2 linked regions of the Oceanispirochaeta sp. M1 genome follow. Each later gene encodes a partner of the first gene's protein in a complex. Links are inferred from orthologs where the notes say so. Each region holds a gene or a part of one and is shown on either strand. Other genes may lie near its edges.

Region 1 (7,726 bases):
AGAGTTCCGGGAGGAATAATGGTAGTTTTCTGTATTGATGATAAGCCATATAATAATATACTACTTTTTATTTTATGCTCTTTCATAATACTACAATAATTTTATTTGTGAAGCTGTATGATTATTAATATTAAACATAATGGTTTTACTCTGAAACCCACAGCTAAAGTAGTCTTTGATCCCGACTCTTAATTGACCAGAACTGTAAAAAGACTGATACTGTAATTGATGTTTAAACGCAAAAAAAGCGACAAGCTGAGTGACAAGGAAATTCAGGACGCTCTTGTCAGAATTCGAAAAACCTATGATGACTACATTATAAGTTATATGACCCCCATTGATGAAAAAACCGGATTTGAGGACAGGTATATAACTGCTCTTCATGCCCGGGTTAATCTTACCCGTTTTATTAAAGATGAAATCGAACATCTGCAGGCTCTTATCAAAGGCAGAAAAGATGAAGCAAGCCGTAAGAAAGTCAGTGCCGCTAAACCGGCTTCAACCAATAAAAAAGGCTTTGCCGATCAGATAATGGAAGAACTTGAAAGGAAGATAGAGTCCTATCCTGAGATTGAAATAAATGATGATGCTTCGGTGGAAGTAAAGAAACTTTACGGAGCTCTTAATGAGCTGGATAAGAATCACTGGAGAACCCTTTCCAAGTTTATCCGAAAGGTACATTCCTCAACTGTCAGCTATAATCTTGAAAATCGGCTTCTGCGAATGACCACAGTGGGTGGGGATCATGTACCTCCGGAGCTGGATCGTTATCTCTTTCTGTTACAGCAGAAGGGTAAGTATTCGTCAGAACTCTTCCGTGAGGCTCAGGAATGCATCAAAAGAGCCTCTTTTTTCCTTCATGAACTCAGACATATACTACTTGAGTGCCAGGATCGCGGATTAATGGACGAAAGTGTTGAAATTGCGTTCAATTATGTTGAAAATATAATAAGTGATTTCAGACTGAAAGACTTGAAGAGATTCTGAGTAAAATCAAAATACGAATCAAAGTCTCAGATACAATATTATGGAATCATAACTATTTAAAAATACTTCGAGCTGAAAAGGCCAGGTATTAAGGAGATAATTATATGTCAGAAGTAATCCTTACGGATGAAACATTTGAGCAGGAAGTATTGAAGTCTGATGTTCCCGTCCTGATCGACTTTTGGGCCGAGTGGTGTGTACCTTGTAAAATGCTAGGTCCCCTAATCGCCGAAGTTGCTGAAGAATATGCCGGTAAAATCAAGGTGTGCAAAGCAAATGTAGATGATGCCCCTGAATCGTCCGGTAGATATAATATTCAGAGTATTCCCACTCTTATGGTTTTTAATAAGGGTGAAGTTGTAAAACAGAATGTCGGTGTAATCCCCCGGGATGCCATCGAAGAGATGTTCAAGGATCTGGTCTGATTCAAATTCTCGTCCTGTTCTCAGGGCGGGATTACATATATCTCATCTGAGTTGGCTGATCCGAAGCTCTTCCCGCCCGTAGGGACTGTATGCCAGTCTTCCTTCCTGTCAGAATCTACAGAATTACTACTCCTGCATAATGATCTTGTTCCCGTTGTATAGTGAGAGGCTATGGCTTCTTCGGGAGGAATCAGTTCAGAACTGAATATCCAGAACCCCCCTTCATAAAGATCAGCCGCAGCATCAAATGTCCTGCTGGTCCACCCAAGAGTATCATCTTCAAGATCCGAGCTTCTCTCAGAATAGATAACTCCGTCCTGTAGTATCCCCTCGGGAGCATTATAGATGCTGATAATCCCGTTGGCCCCTGAGAGTCCCGAGTCTTCGGGAAGCCAGATATCCCATGCCTCATCTGAACTAAGTTTTCCTGTGGACAGAGTCTTGTCATCTTTTTCAGAGATTTCATCGGCAGTGTACTCCCGGCGGCAGTGGATGATGAGATATTCACCGGTCTCCAGCTTGAGGGAAGGAAGGATATAGCGGTACTCATAATGTTGTTTTGTTCCGTAGTATAAACACATACCGGCGGTGTCTCCGGATTTGGTTGTATAAAGTTCAATACAGTCAGGATTGTTCCCTGAACCCTCAGGATTAAATTCATTTATCAACAGATCCGGGATATTCGGATTCCATCCCCAGAAGGGAAGAACAAAACGGCAGCTGTTTCCGCTGCTGTCTTCCACCGTCAGTGCCGCCCTGTACTGCTTTCCCGGAATTAGAGCCTTTTCCGGAAGAAGTACAATTGTATTTTCTTCAACTGTGCTGAGACCGGCCATGTCTCCTGTATCAAGGGTTATATTTTCATTTTCCGGATAAACAGCCTCATCAAATAGAATCCTGATTTCCGGACTTTCTGTGGGGCTGATTTCCAGAAGTCTCGGAGGAGAAAGGTCGGGTTCAGTCAGAATATCATCACTGTATTGAAGAGAGCAGCCTGCGAGAGAAATACAGATCAGAGGCACAGTGAGTTTCAGAACTTTTTTATATGGAATATTGAGCATATGGGGAGCCTCCTGCTGTCAATACTCTGAAAATTGAACTCCTGCTTCAAAATCTATAAAAACTCCTGAGAAAATCTCATCATGAAGGGCGAAAAAGGGCCGATAAATATAACATGAGAAAAGGTATAGCCATTTTTTTATTTATTACAACATGCATCCTCGTTCCGCTGAGTTCTCAGGAACTTTTAATTGAACCGGGAGATGTATATCTCGATATGGTGGAAGATGAGGGGTTTCATCTCTGGATAAAGCAGCGGGAGGGGATGAACTCTGTTCTTGTTACTGAATCCACTGCCGACCCTGAAAAGCAGAGAGACTCTTTTGCTCTGCGGCCTTATGAGTATAACGAGATTAACGGAGATGAACCCCGCATGCTTAACGGTGAGATTCTCCCCAATGACAGCGGTTATTACTACCTTATAGATTCTTCTCCCGTATATAACGAGATTCTGGGAGCCATGGCTTTTCAGATTTTTGTTCCTCTTCATCTCACATATGGTTATTCATGGAGCAGGGAAGGGCAGTTTGAACTGCGTCAGGGAACATGGCTGAATATAAGATCCTTCGAGATGCCCTATGCTGACTATTCTGGAGCCTATCAGGATAATCCCTTTGTTCTGTCCTCAAAGATAAAAGAGCTGCCTCCTCCTGTTATTGTGGCGGAAGTGGAAAAGGAACTTGAAGATATTATGGAAGAAGCTGCCATCATGACTGGCGGTGAATTTATCCGTGCTGAAGACGGTGATGAGGCTGTAGATAAAATCGGCAGGATAATCACCTCTGTAGAGGGCGGAACTATTAATGTGGTACTGGTTGTGGATACTACAGTCAGTATGAAAAACGATATCAACTTCATTCAGAAGAAGCTTGTTCCTCTGGTAAAAAGTCATATAGAAGGATTTGATTCCTTCAGAATCGGTATTGTTATGTACAGGGATTATAAAGAAGCATATCTGACTAAGGAGATACCTTTCCTTGAAGATCTTGATCAGGTGCAGTGGCAGCTTAACCGTATTACGGTTTCAGGGGGGCGAGATATCCCCGAAGCTGTCTATGAAGGTATATTCAGTGGGATTTCCAACTATGAATGGACTGGAGATCACCGGATTATTATCCAGATCGGAGACGCTCCTCCCCATGAGATTCCCATGGGAAGCATCACCAAGGAGATGGTATACTCTGCGGCAGCAGATCTTGGAATTTCAATTTATCCAATACTGCTCCCGTCAGAATACTGACTGAAGTACTTATCTGGAGCCTGGTCCGCTGCCCTGATCGGCGCTCGGTTTGCGGGCCGGGTATTTTTCCGGATCAATAGCCTCTTCAGGACGTCCTTCCAGACCTGCCAGAACCTTCTCTGCCAGCACTTTATAGCGGGGCGGGTAGAGAATTACGTAACTGCTGGTTTCATAACTGTCCAGAACCTTCCTCAGTCCCTGAATAGCCAGATCTTCGGCACCCAGCTTCTTATGAAGAATAGCTCTCTCATATTCAGCAGCAATCACTTTGGCATGGTTTTCCGGAAAACGGATTAGAAATACTTCGTAATAAAACAGGGCAGTACTGAGCTGCCCATCATCGATGGACTGCTGTGCCTGTTTGAAGAACATCTCTTCTGACCAGCCCTGGTTAACAGCTCTAGGTACGGACTGACAGGAAAGAGATAAGACCGTCATAATAAGAATAATTGTATAGATGGTATATTTTCGCATTAGATCCCTCATCAAAATATGGGGATCATAATACTCTACAGGAAGTGCATTTTCAAGTTCACAGCCATTTTCAGAGAAAGGTTTCTCGGAATCAGGCCTGTGATATCATGAATGGATATAAATTTCGTCTTTAATCGGCAGGGTTTTCTTGAGTTCTTTCAGAAAGGCTTTAGTATCTCCCATGGGTTCATAGAGGTCACAATCTTCAGTACTTCTGCGGGCTACGGTAAAGTATTTATAGAATTTTTCTTCCCCCAGCTTTTTTCTCCATTTCCCTGCATCGCAGCGTACACGCAATTGGTACTGATCGTTGTTTCCTGTACTGGATCTAATCAGTTTACAGTGCTTGCAGTTGGCGCAATAGATCTTATCTGCAGTATTTTCTCCTGCATGTTCGCTTACCGGTATTTCCGGATTGCTATGAGTTGGGCTGATGCTAGTATCTTTGTACATGAGATGTACACCTCCTGTTGTGCGCTGGTAATCGTTTATGCTGTTCTCTTTGATTGTCGGCTCAATTGGCCTTAAGTTTAAGAAAGAACTCATATTAGCTTTTCATTCTTTATTTGACGGGGTAGAATCACTCCATGATTGCAGCAGTAGTTAACGCCCTAGCCATATTAATCGGTGCTCTTATAGGCCTCCTTCTAAAAGGCAAAATCCATGATAAATATGAAAATGTTGTCTTTACAGCCCTGGGAGTTTTTACACTCCTTCTGGGTTTCACTATGGCACAGGAAAACTGTAATGCACTCTATATGGTTTTCTCCCTCGTTGTCGGCGGGCTTCTGGGAACCTGGATGGGGCTTGAAGATCTTGTTCTGAAGATGGGAGAGTGGCTTAAGAATAGACTCCCGGGAAAGATGGGGGAGGGGCAGTTTGCACTTGGCTTTCTGGATGCCACGGTTCTTTTCTGTGTAGGTGCCATGACAATTGTCGGTTCTTTCAAGGCCGGTATTGAAAAGGACTATTCTCTTATATTTCTTAAATCTGTCATGGACGGCTCTGTATCTGTTCTTCTGGCTGCTGTTATGGGATGGGGTGTGGCCTTCTCGGCTGTTTCTGTCCTGATTGTTCAGGGAGCTTTGACTATTCTTTCAACATGGGTGGCTCCTTATGTTGATGAATCCATGATTCATGCGGTTTCCGCCGTGGGTGGTTGTCTGATAATGATGATCGGAATCAACCTGCTCAAATTGAAAAAAATAAAGACGGCAAACTTTATACCTGCCATAGTGCTGATTATTCTGTTTCAGCTTGCAGATCCCTATATCGCCCAGTTCACTTCTTAAGAGAGCAGATCTTCAGGAATAATAGTTTTTTAGCGTGGTGTGAGCCGCCAGATCTCAGCAGCATATTCAGCGATGGTTCTATCGGATGAAAAAATTCCCGAAGCGGCTATATTCTGAAGACTCTTTCTATTCCATATCTTTTTATCGTCATACTGAAGTTCCGCATTACGGACAGCCCGGCTGTGCGATTCAATTTCGGGCAGTACCAAATAGGGGTCATGATTAAGCAGATTATCCAGAATAATTCTGAATGCTGAAGGGTCTCCCAGGATACCCTGATTCAGGGCATTTATGATTCTCTGTACAAATTCATTCCTTTCAAGGTAACTGCCGGGGTTGTATGTTTCTCTGCAGCTGACGGCTTCTTCAGTTTTCATGCCGAAGGGGAAGTTGTTCTCCTCTCCTGCCGCCCGAAATATCTCAATATTGGCACCGTCATGGGTTCCCAGGGTGAGAGCCCCATTCATCATGAATTTCATATTTCCTGTGCCCGAGGCTTCTTTTCCGGCTGTGGATATCTGCTGTGAAAGCTCGGAAGCCGGAAAGATCTTTTCTGCCATACTGACGGTGTATCCCGGAAGAAAATGGAGTGAAAGTCTGTCCCTGCAGAGGGGATCATTGTTTATAGTTTCAGAAAGACGTCCGCAGAAGTAGATAATTTCCTTGGCCATCACATAGCCCGGAGCCGCCTTGCCTCCCAGAAAGAACGTATGGGGAGTGCTCCCTGTAGGAATCCCGGCCTTTATATCTATATAGAGGGACAGTACTGTGAAAAGATTGAGAAGCTGTCTTTTATATTCGTGAATTCTTTTAACCTGGAAGTCAAAAAGAGAATCCGGCTGAACAATAAGACCCTTCTCTATTTTCAGCCATCGGGTAAAATCAGCCTTATTGGCGCTTTTTATCTCTGAAAGTCTCTGGAGAACCGAATCATCATCAAAACCCCTGAGTTTGGATAATTTTGAAGGATCTTTATGCCAGTCTGTGCCTATGAGTTCATTGATCAATGTGCTGAGTCTGGGATTGCACTGCATCAGCCATCGTCTGTGGGTTATTCCATTTGTCTTATTATTGAAGCGTTCGGGGTAGAGGGTGTACCAGTCTTTCAGGACGGTCTGTTTCAAGAGATCAGAATGGAGTACAGCTACTCCGTTTATAGAAAAGCTGCCGTGGGCTGCCAGTGCCGCCATGTGTACAGTATCGTTATTGATTATCCGAGGTGCATGAGGGGTCTCTTCCAGACGTCTTTGAATTTCTTCAAGAATCAGCATAATCCGCGGGAACAGATCTCTGATATATTTAACAGGCCATTTTTCAAGAGCCTCTTCCAGAACTGTATGATTGGTGTAGGCAAAGATCCTCTGGCAGATATTCCACGCTTCATCCCATGTTAGTCCCTCTCCATCCAGAAGCAGACGCATCAGTTCGGGGATGGCAAGTACGGGGTGGGTATCATTGAGCTGGATCACTGCTGTGTCTGGAAAATCATTCCATGAGTTTCCATGATTCTTTCGGTATGAAGCCATCATATCCTGTAATGATGCGGATACAAAAAAGTACTGCTGTTTTAATCGGAGTTTTTTCCCGCGTTCTCCCTGATCTCCCGGGTAGAGTACAGCTGTCAGGGAGGCAGCTTCATTGATTGAAGCCCATGCCTCAGAATGAAATTCCTTATTGAATCTGTCCAGATGGAATCCTTCCGGAGATTCCGCTTTCCATAGACGGAGGGGGTGTACACGGTCACTGTTTGTTGAGCTTACCGGATAATCAACGGGTATGGCTATGAATTCTCTTGCCGGTTTCAGGTGGAACTTCAGCTCTCCCCTATCTGTGCAGCTGATATCAACTGATCCCCCCAGGGGGATGGTGTAGCGGGTATTTCGGTCTTCTGTTCCCCAATGGTCATCGTTCTGCCAGTCATCGGCAAGTTCTATCTGTCTGTGATCTTTTATTTCCTGTCTGAAGAGACCGAAGCGATAGCATATTCCATATCCTGTCGCCGGCAGATCCAGATGTACAAGTGAATCCATAAAGCAGGAGGCAAGACGTCCGAGTCCACCATTACCAAGACCCGGGTCCGCTTCCTCTTCAAGTATCTGTGTCAGATCCAGATTGTGATCGGCAGCCATTCGGACTACTTCCTCCCTGATACCCAGGGCCAGAATATTCTGATTCAGAAGGCGGCCGGTCAGATACTCGGCAGAAAAATAATAGAGCCTTCTGACCTTGTCTTTATTATCCTGAAGAAG
Region 2 (5,183 bases), on another replicon or contig:
TACCATCCGCCTCCAGGACCCGGAAGTAAGCAGTATCCATTGCAGGATTTCTGTCCCCGAAGAAAAAACCTTTATTCTGGAAGATATGGAATCAACAAACGGAACATTCCTCAATAAAAAACCGGTTACGAAACCGACTCAGATTTTTTACAGTGACAGGCTAGTTCTGGGAAAAACTGTTCTCCGCTTCTTTCTGGAAGAATCTCTAAGTGATTCGGTTTAGGAGAAAGATCAATGGCCACCGGAAAATTACCAATACTTGTACAACAGACCTATGAAGATATTAAAGAGATTATTGAACGGGGAGAAGTAGAGGCCTCGGGGCAGCTCCCTTCGGAGAATATTCTCTCGGCTCAGCACAATGTCAGCAGAGCAACCGTAAGAACAGCACTGGCCAGACTCGAATATGACGGCCTTATCGTAAGGGTTCATGGAAAAGGGACTTTTGTCCGTGAAAAAACACTTAATCTGGAAACCTCTCTTAATGAGAAATGGGATTTCATCCCCATGCTTGAAGAGAACGGAAGAAAGGTAAAGATTGAGCTTATTGGAATACACCAGCGTTCGGCAGGATCAGAAGATGCCCACCTTCTGAATGTCAGACCCAATACTGAGATTGTTGAACTTAAACGGCTTTATCTGGCTGATGGAGCCCCTGTTATTTATTCTCGGAATATCTTTCCAAGAAATGCTCTGAGAAAAGGTGCCGACCCTGTACTTATGAATTATCAGTGCACTGCTTATGAACTTTTCAATGACTACTTTAATGAGGAAGCAGATAGCAGCCTGACGGACCTTCTCCCTGTTCTTCCTGATGAACAGATTGCGGCCCATCTTAAAATTGAGAAGACAACCCCTATATTTCTCTTTAAGGATCTATTTTTAACACAAAATGAACATATCCTCCTTGCAGGTGAAAACTTTATGCATGAGAATCTATTAAAATTGCGTTTTCTTAGTAACCCTAAGTAAGACACAGGAGATTTCATGAAAAAGAATATACTATTTCTATGTACCGGAAATTCATGCCGGAGCCAGATGGCCGAAGGCTGGATGAGAGAATTACACAGTGATGAATATAATGTCTATTCTGCGGGTATCGAGACACACGGTCTGAATCCCGCTGCCGTTAAGGTCATGGCGGAAGCGGGTGTCGATATCAGCGGACACAAGAGTACCCTTGCCACAGATTATAAAGAGATTGATTTTGATGTGGTAATCACTGTCTGCGGACATGCCGATGAAAATTGTCCTGTCTACCTGGGCAGAACAAAAAAAATTCATCACGGATTTGATGATCCTCCCCGCCTGGCAAAGGACATCGAAGATGAAGAGAAGAAACTTGATCCCTTCAGAAGAGTCCGGGACGAAATAAGAGATTATCTGAAAGATTTTACCCTATAGAAATGATGCATTCATAAAGACCAGCTGAAAAGCCGGTCTTTTTTCATCCAGCAGCCAGAGAAAACGAAAACCGAGATTAAATTCTCCCTGCTCCTGATTGGCTGCAGTCATATCAAGAGTAAGTTCTGTTCCAACGGATCTGTAATTCTGATCATCCCCGGCCAGATCTCCCTGAATCAGATAATCATAAAACAGATTCCCCCTGATCCTTTTGATATAGAGAAATGAACCTGCTGCGGCATCAGGATAGGCTATGGGAAAATCATAGTCTCCTGATACTTTCAGAGTTCGATATGCGACAGAGGAATCATAGCCCCTTGCAAAGGGGAAACGCAGAGAATAATTACCGCTCTGCTGTTCAAATGCCGCTCCGAAACTGAAACCTGCATTCCGGAAAAATCCAGGAGTATAGAGAATAGAATGAGTATAGTACTGATAAAACTCTGAAGGATCCGCAGGATTCATACTGCTGCCGCAGCGCTCATACACCCCCCACTTAGGTTTAATGGAACGGTAACTCCCCGGCAGGACGGCATATGCAATCAATCCGGTATTCACTGGAAAATAGTGGGCAGTCTCCTCTCCTTCAAGAGGAAGATAAGCTCTGATTCCAGCACTTACAGCAGGATTAAGATAAACGTCCCAGAGTTCTCTGCTCAGGTTCATGGGAAAGGAGAACATCATTCTGCTATATACATCAAACAGTTCGACTCCTGAGAGAACTCTGTAGTCCGCCGAATTTCTCAAACTTATAACAGGATAGAATCTCTGCCAGTCCATATCTAAAAAAGCGCCCCAGGTTTGCTCATTAATATCGTATTCCCCTCCTACAGACCAGTTGAAGGTTCCCATTATATTGGCAGACTGTAAATTGAAACGGAGGCCCGTCAGGGTTTCAAGGTTGGGAGAAATTCCCCAGCTGTGTATATTGAAAGCTGAGGCAAAAAGAGAATAGTCCTCAATCTCATCTTTACTGCTGTCATCTGCTGCAGAGTGAACCGACCAATCTCCCTCTCTTAGATACGGAAAGCTGCTCTCAGAATCTTCAACAGTCTTATCAAAGGGAATCCAGTTCTCAGGATTCAGCTCCAGGGCCACTGGAACAGATCCGTTTATTCCCCGGGTATCGGAGTAATAGAGTATATCCCCCCCTCTTTCAACATAGGGAAACCCTACGCCGAAAGCTCTGGAAGTCAGCTGATATTCCTCACTGCTCTCCAGATCCAGAGCCATGATATTTTCAAGCCCCCCGGCGTTGGATGCATATATAAGGTAGTTCCTCCAGGAACAGAGACGCTTAACCGTTTCATGGCTGTAATCTTTCTGAACATTGAATTCGCCACTCTCCAGATCCAGGGAGATGATGGCCCTTCCTTTTTCATTCTGCTGCAGGAAATAGAGAGTCTCTTCATCTTCTGACCAGGCAGGATAGGAGGGAAAACCCTCTTCGGGGACTTTATACTCCTTCAGGATTTCTCCATCTGACGGATTCAGAATACGGATGGAGCCCTCTCTTCTCCGGCTCCAGTAGACAGCAGCCAGACTCTCTCCTCCCGGAGAAAAGGCCGGAAAGAGTGTTCGGCTCTTTTTTGTCAGATACTTTTTCTTTCCAGTCTCCAGATCGTAACTGATCAGATCAGACCAGTTCAGAGATTCATACAGCATTGAAGGTCTGTTATAGGTCCAGATAATCTGCCTGCCGTTACTGCTCGCTCCCGCAAAGGGCTGGAGCCTCCGGATAGACTGCTCTTCCCCATCCTGAATTCTTAAGAGTTCAGACGGTTCAGCCAGAGAGTATTTACGAGCCAGTACTCCCCTTTCATCACTGAAGAGAACCTCATAGCGGCTGTAAATATTAGGAAGTTCATTCAGGAGGAGACTGTCCTCTCTCAGTTCAAGAGCATTAATTTCTTCTTCCCAGTTCTTCTTCAGATCCTCCATCATATCCAGAAAAAGACGAGACCAGGATTTACCGCTAACCTTCTTTGCACCCAGATAGAGCCCGAAGGCAGGGAGGGGGATGGCAGCTGTTGTCTTCAGGATTCTGTTCCAGCTCTCCTCTCCATATTCACGGCGGATATAACTGGTCATAAAATATCCGAAACTGTATCGGTTGGGATAATATATTTGATATGAACGGTTCACAAACTGCTGGTAAGAGTAATCACCCTCCAGACTCATCACCTTAAGCTGCTCATAAAATGCGGGATCACGCCCTCTACCGCCATCGGAGTATATGGTTTCTGCAGAAACAGCATCTCCTTCCAGAAACCAGCGTGGGATAGATAGATGGATTCCTCCGGTCTGAGCCAGTTCTCCCCCGATATAATAAAGGAAGCGGATAAATCTCATATTCATGGAATCCATCTGTACCATATGCCTTGTTTCATGAAGTCCAAGAAGATCATACCAGTCCAGTGTTGAGAGACCTTCCGCCGCAGGAGTTCCATACCAGACCCCTTTTCTGGGCGGCATGGCGACATAACCGTTACTGACCATTCCTGAATTTGTCAGAATAAGGGGCCAGCGGGTCTGTTTTCCACTGCTGAAATCCAGGCTCTCTCTCTTGTAAACTTCATCGATTTTTTCAGCCAGAACCAACGCTGTTTCACTCAGTTCTTCCGGAAAAATGAGGAGAATGTGTTCTTTTTCGATTTTTTGCCAGTTCACTCCGGGGGAGTATTGTGCGGAAAGAGGAAGGATGAAGATGAGAAAAAGAACCGGTACTTGGATTAATCTTTTTAAAGGCATTATAATCATCCTCATTAAGCGGACACTTTAAGATCTCTTCACCATTATGGAGTAAAGATATGATAAAATCAAAAGTAACCGCCCTTGATCACAAGGAAATAAAAAACAAAGGTATTCAGATGAAAAAAATTTTATTGCTTTCCCTTGCAACCTTCTTTCTTGCAGGCAGCCTTTTTGCCGAAACAACAAAGACCATTATAATTGAGAATTTTCTCGAAGAGACAGTCTACTATCTCTATCTATCTCCCGTTGATGAAAGGGAATGGGGAGAAGACAGACTTGGTGATGATCTCTTTGATATGGGCAGCACTATAGAAATCGAGATTACTTATGATGAATCTCAACCCATATATGACCTGATGGCGGAAGATGAGATGGAACAATCATACCGCATTGAAGAGATAAATCTGAATGAGACAAATTTCATTTCAATAAGCCCTGAATCTTTCCTTCCCTTCGGAGGACGAAATCCTGTGGTCAGAGAGATGACATTCAGCAATGAAACAGGGGAGGATATCTACTATCTCTATGTTTCTTCCAGAGATTCCATGTACTGGGGAGAAGACCTTCTTGGTGATGAAGTATTGGAAAACGGCGCGACCATAAGCATCACGATTCCAATTGATGAAGATTATCCTGATAACGACATACTTGCAGAAGGTGAAACCGGTTCATCATATGAACTGATGGACTTTAATATGCTTGAAGAAGATTTTTTCAGTATAACGTCTGATGATTTGAGTCAGTCCGGTGATGATTACAGTGACTATGACGACTATGATTATGATGATTACGATAATTCAAATGGTAATGACGAGTATCTTCAGGGGTATAAAGACGGATTTACAGATGCATGGAAGGAAGCATACAGCCAGGGATTTCAGGCTGCCATGGAACAGAACTGATTTATATAAAATAGTGATATATGATCCTCTTCTCAGGGGATCATTTTTTTGATATGAATCATATTGCATTCAGACCAGTTCACACACCAATGTTTCCCCTAGCTCAGTTTTGCCAGTCTTCTG

The links.
Region 2: the proteins of trxA (region 1) and DV872_RS06110 are in contact, whole or in part, in an NMR structure (PDB 2IPA), measured with the Bacillus subtilis proteins. The link is inferred for Oceanispirochaeta sp. M1 from one-to-one orthologs.

What each region holds. Positions count from the first base shown.
Region 1 is NZ_QQPQ01000002.1:175,052-182,777, reverse strand. What follows is about bases 1-2,751. They hold trxA (thioredoxin), read left to right. Parts: upstream 1-1,091; coding sequence 1,092-1,412; downstream 1,413-2,751. Other genes in these bases: DV872_RS01960 (vWA domain-containing protein), read left to right, coding at 2,587-2,751; DV872_RS01965 (Ig-like domain-containing protein), read right to left, coding at 1,433-2,473; DV872_RS01975 (hypothetical protein), read left to right, coding at 229-987; DV872_RS01980 (AraC family transcriptional regulator), read left to right, coding at 1-19. Outside these bases: more of DV872_RS01960, read left to right, coding at 2,752-3,711; DV872_RS01955 (hypothetical protein), read right to left, coding at 3,721-4,185; DV872_RS01950 (hypothetical protein), read right to left, coding at 4,291-4,638; DV872_RS01945 (DUF554 domain-containing protein), read left to right, coding at 4,773-5,477; DV872_RS01940 (glycogen/starch/alpha-glucan phosphorylase), read right to left, coding at 5,507-7,726. UniProt on the Bacillus subtilis protein: Participates in various redox reactions through the reversible oxidation of its active center dithiol to a disulfide and catalyzes dithiol-disulfide exchange reactions.
Region 2 is NZ_QQPQ01000007.1:20,341-25,523, forward strand. The notes cover bases 1-2,695. They hold DV872_RS06110 (arsenate reductase ArsC), read left to right. Parts: upstream 1-987; coding sequence 988-1,404; downstream 1,405-2,695. Other genes in these bases: DV872_RS06100 (FHA domain-containing protein), read left to right, coding at 1-223; DV872_RS06105 (GntR family transcriptional regulator), read left to right, coding at 235-972; DV872_RS06115 (hypothetical protein), read right to left, coding at 1,399-2,695. Also shown: more of DV872_RS06115, read right to left, coding at 2,696-4,074; DV872_RS06120 (hypothetical protein), read left to right, coding at 4,215-5,060; DV872_RS06125 (hypothetical protein), read right to left, coding at 5,159-5,183. UniProt on the Bacillus subtilis protein: Catalyzes the reduction of arsenate [As(V)] to arsenite [As(III)]. In vitro, can dephosphorylate para-nitrophenyl phosphate (pNPP).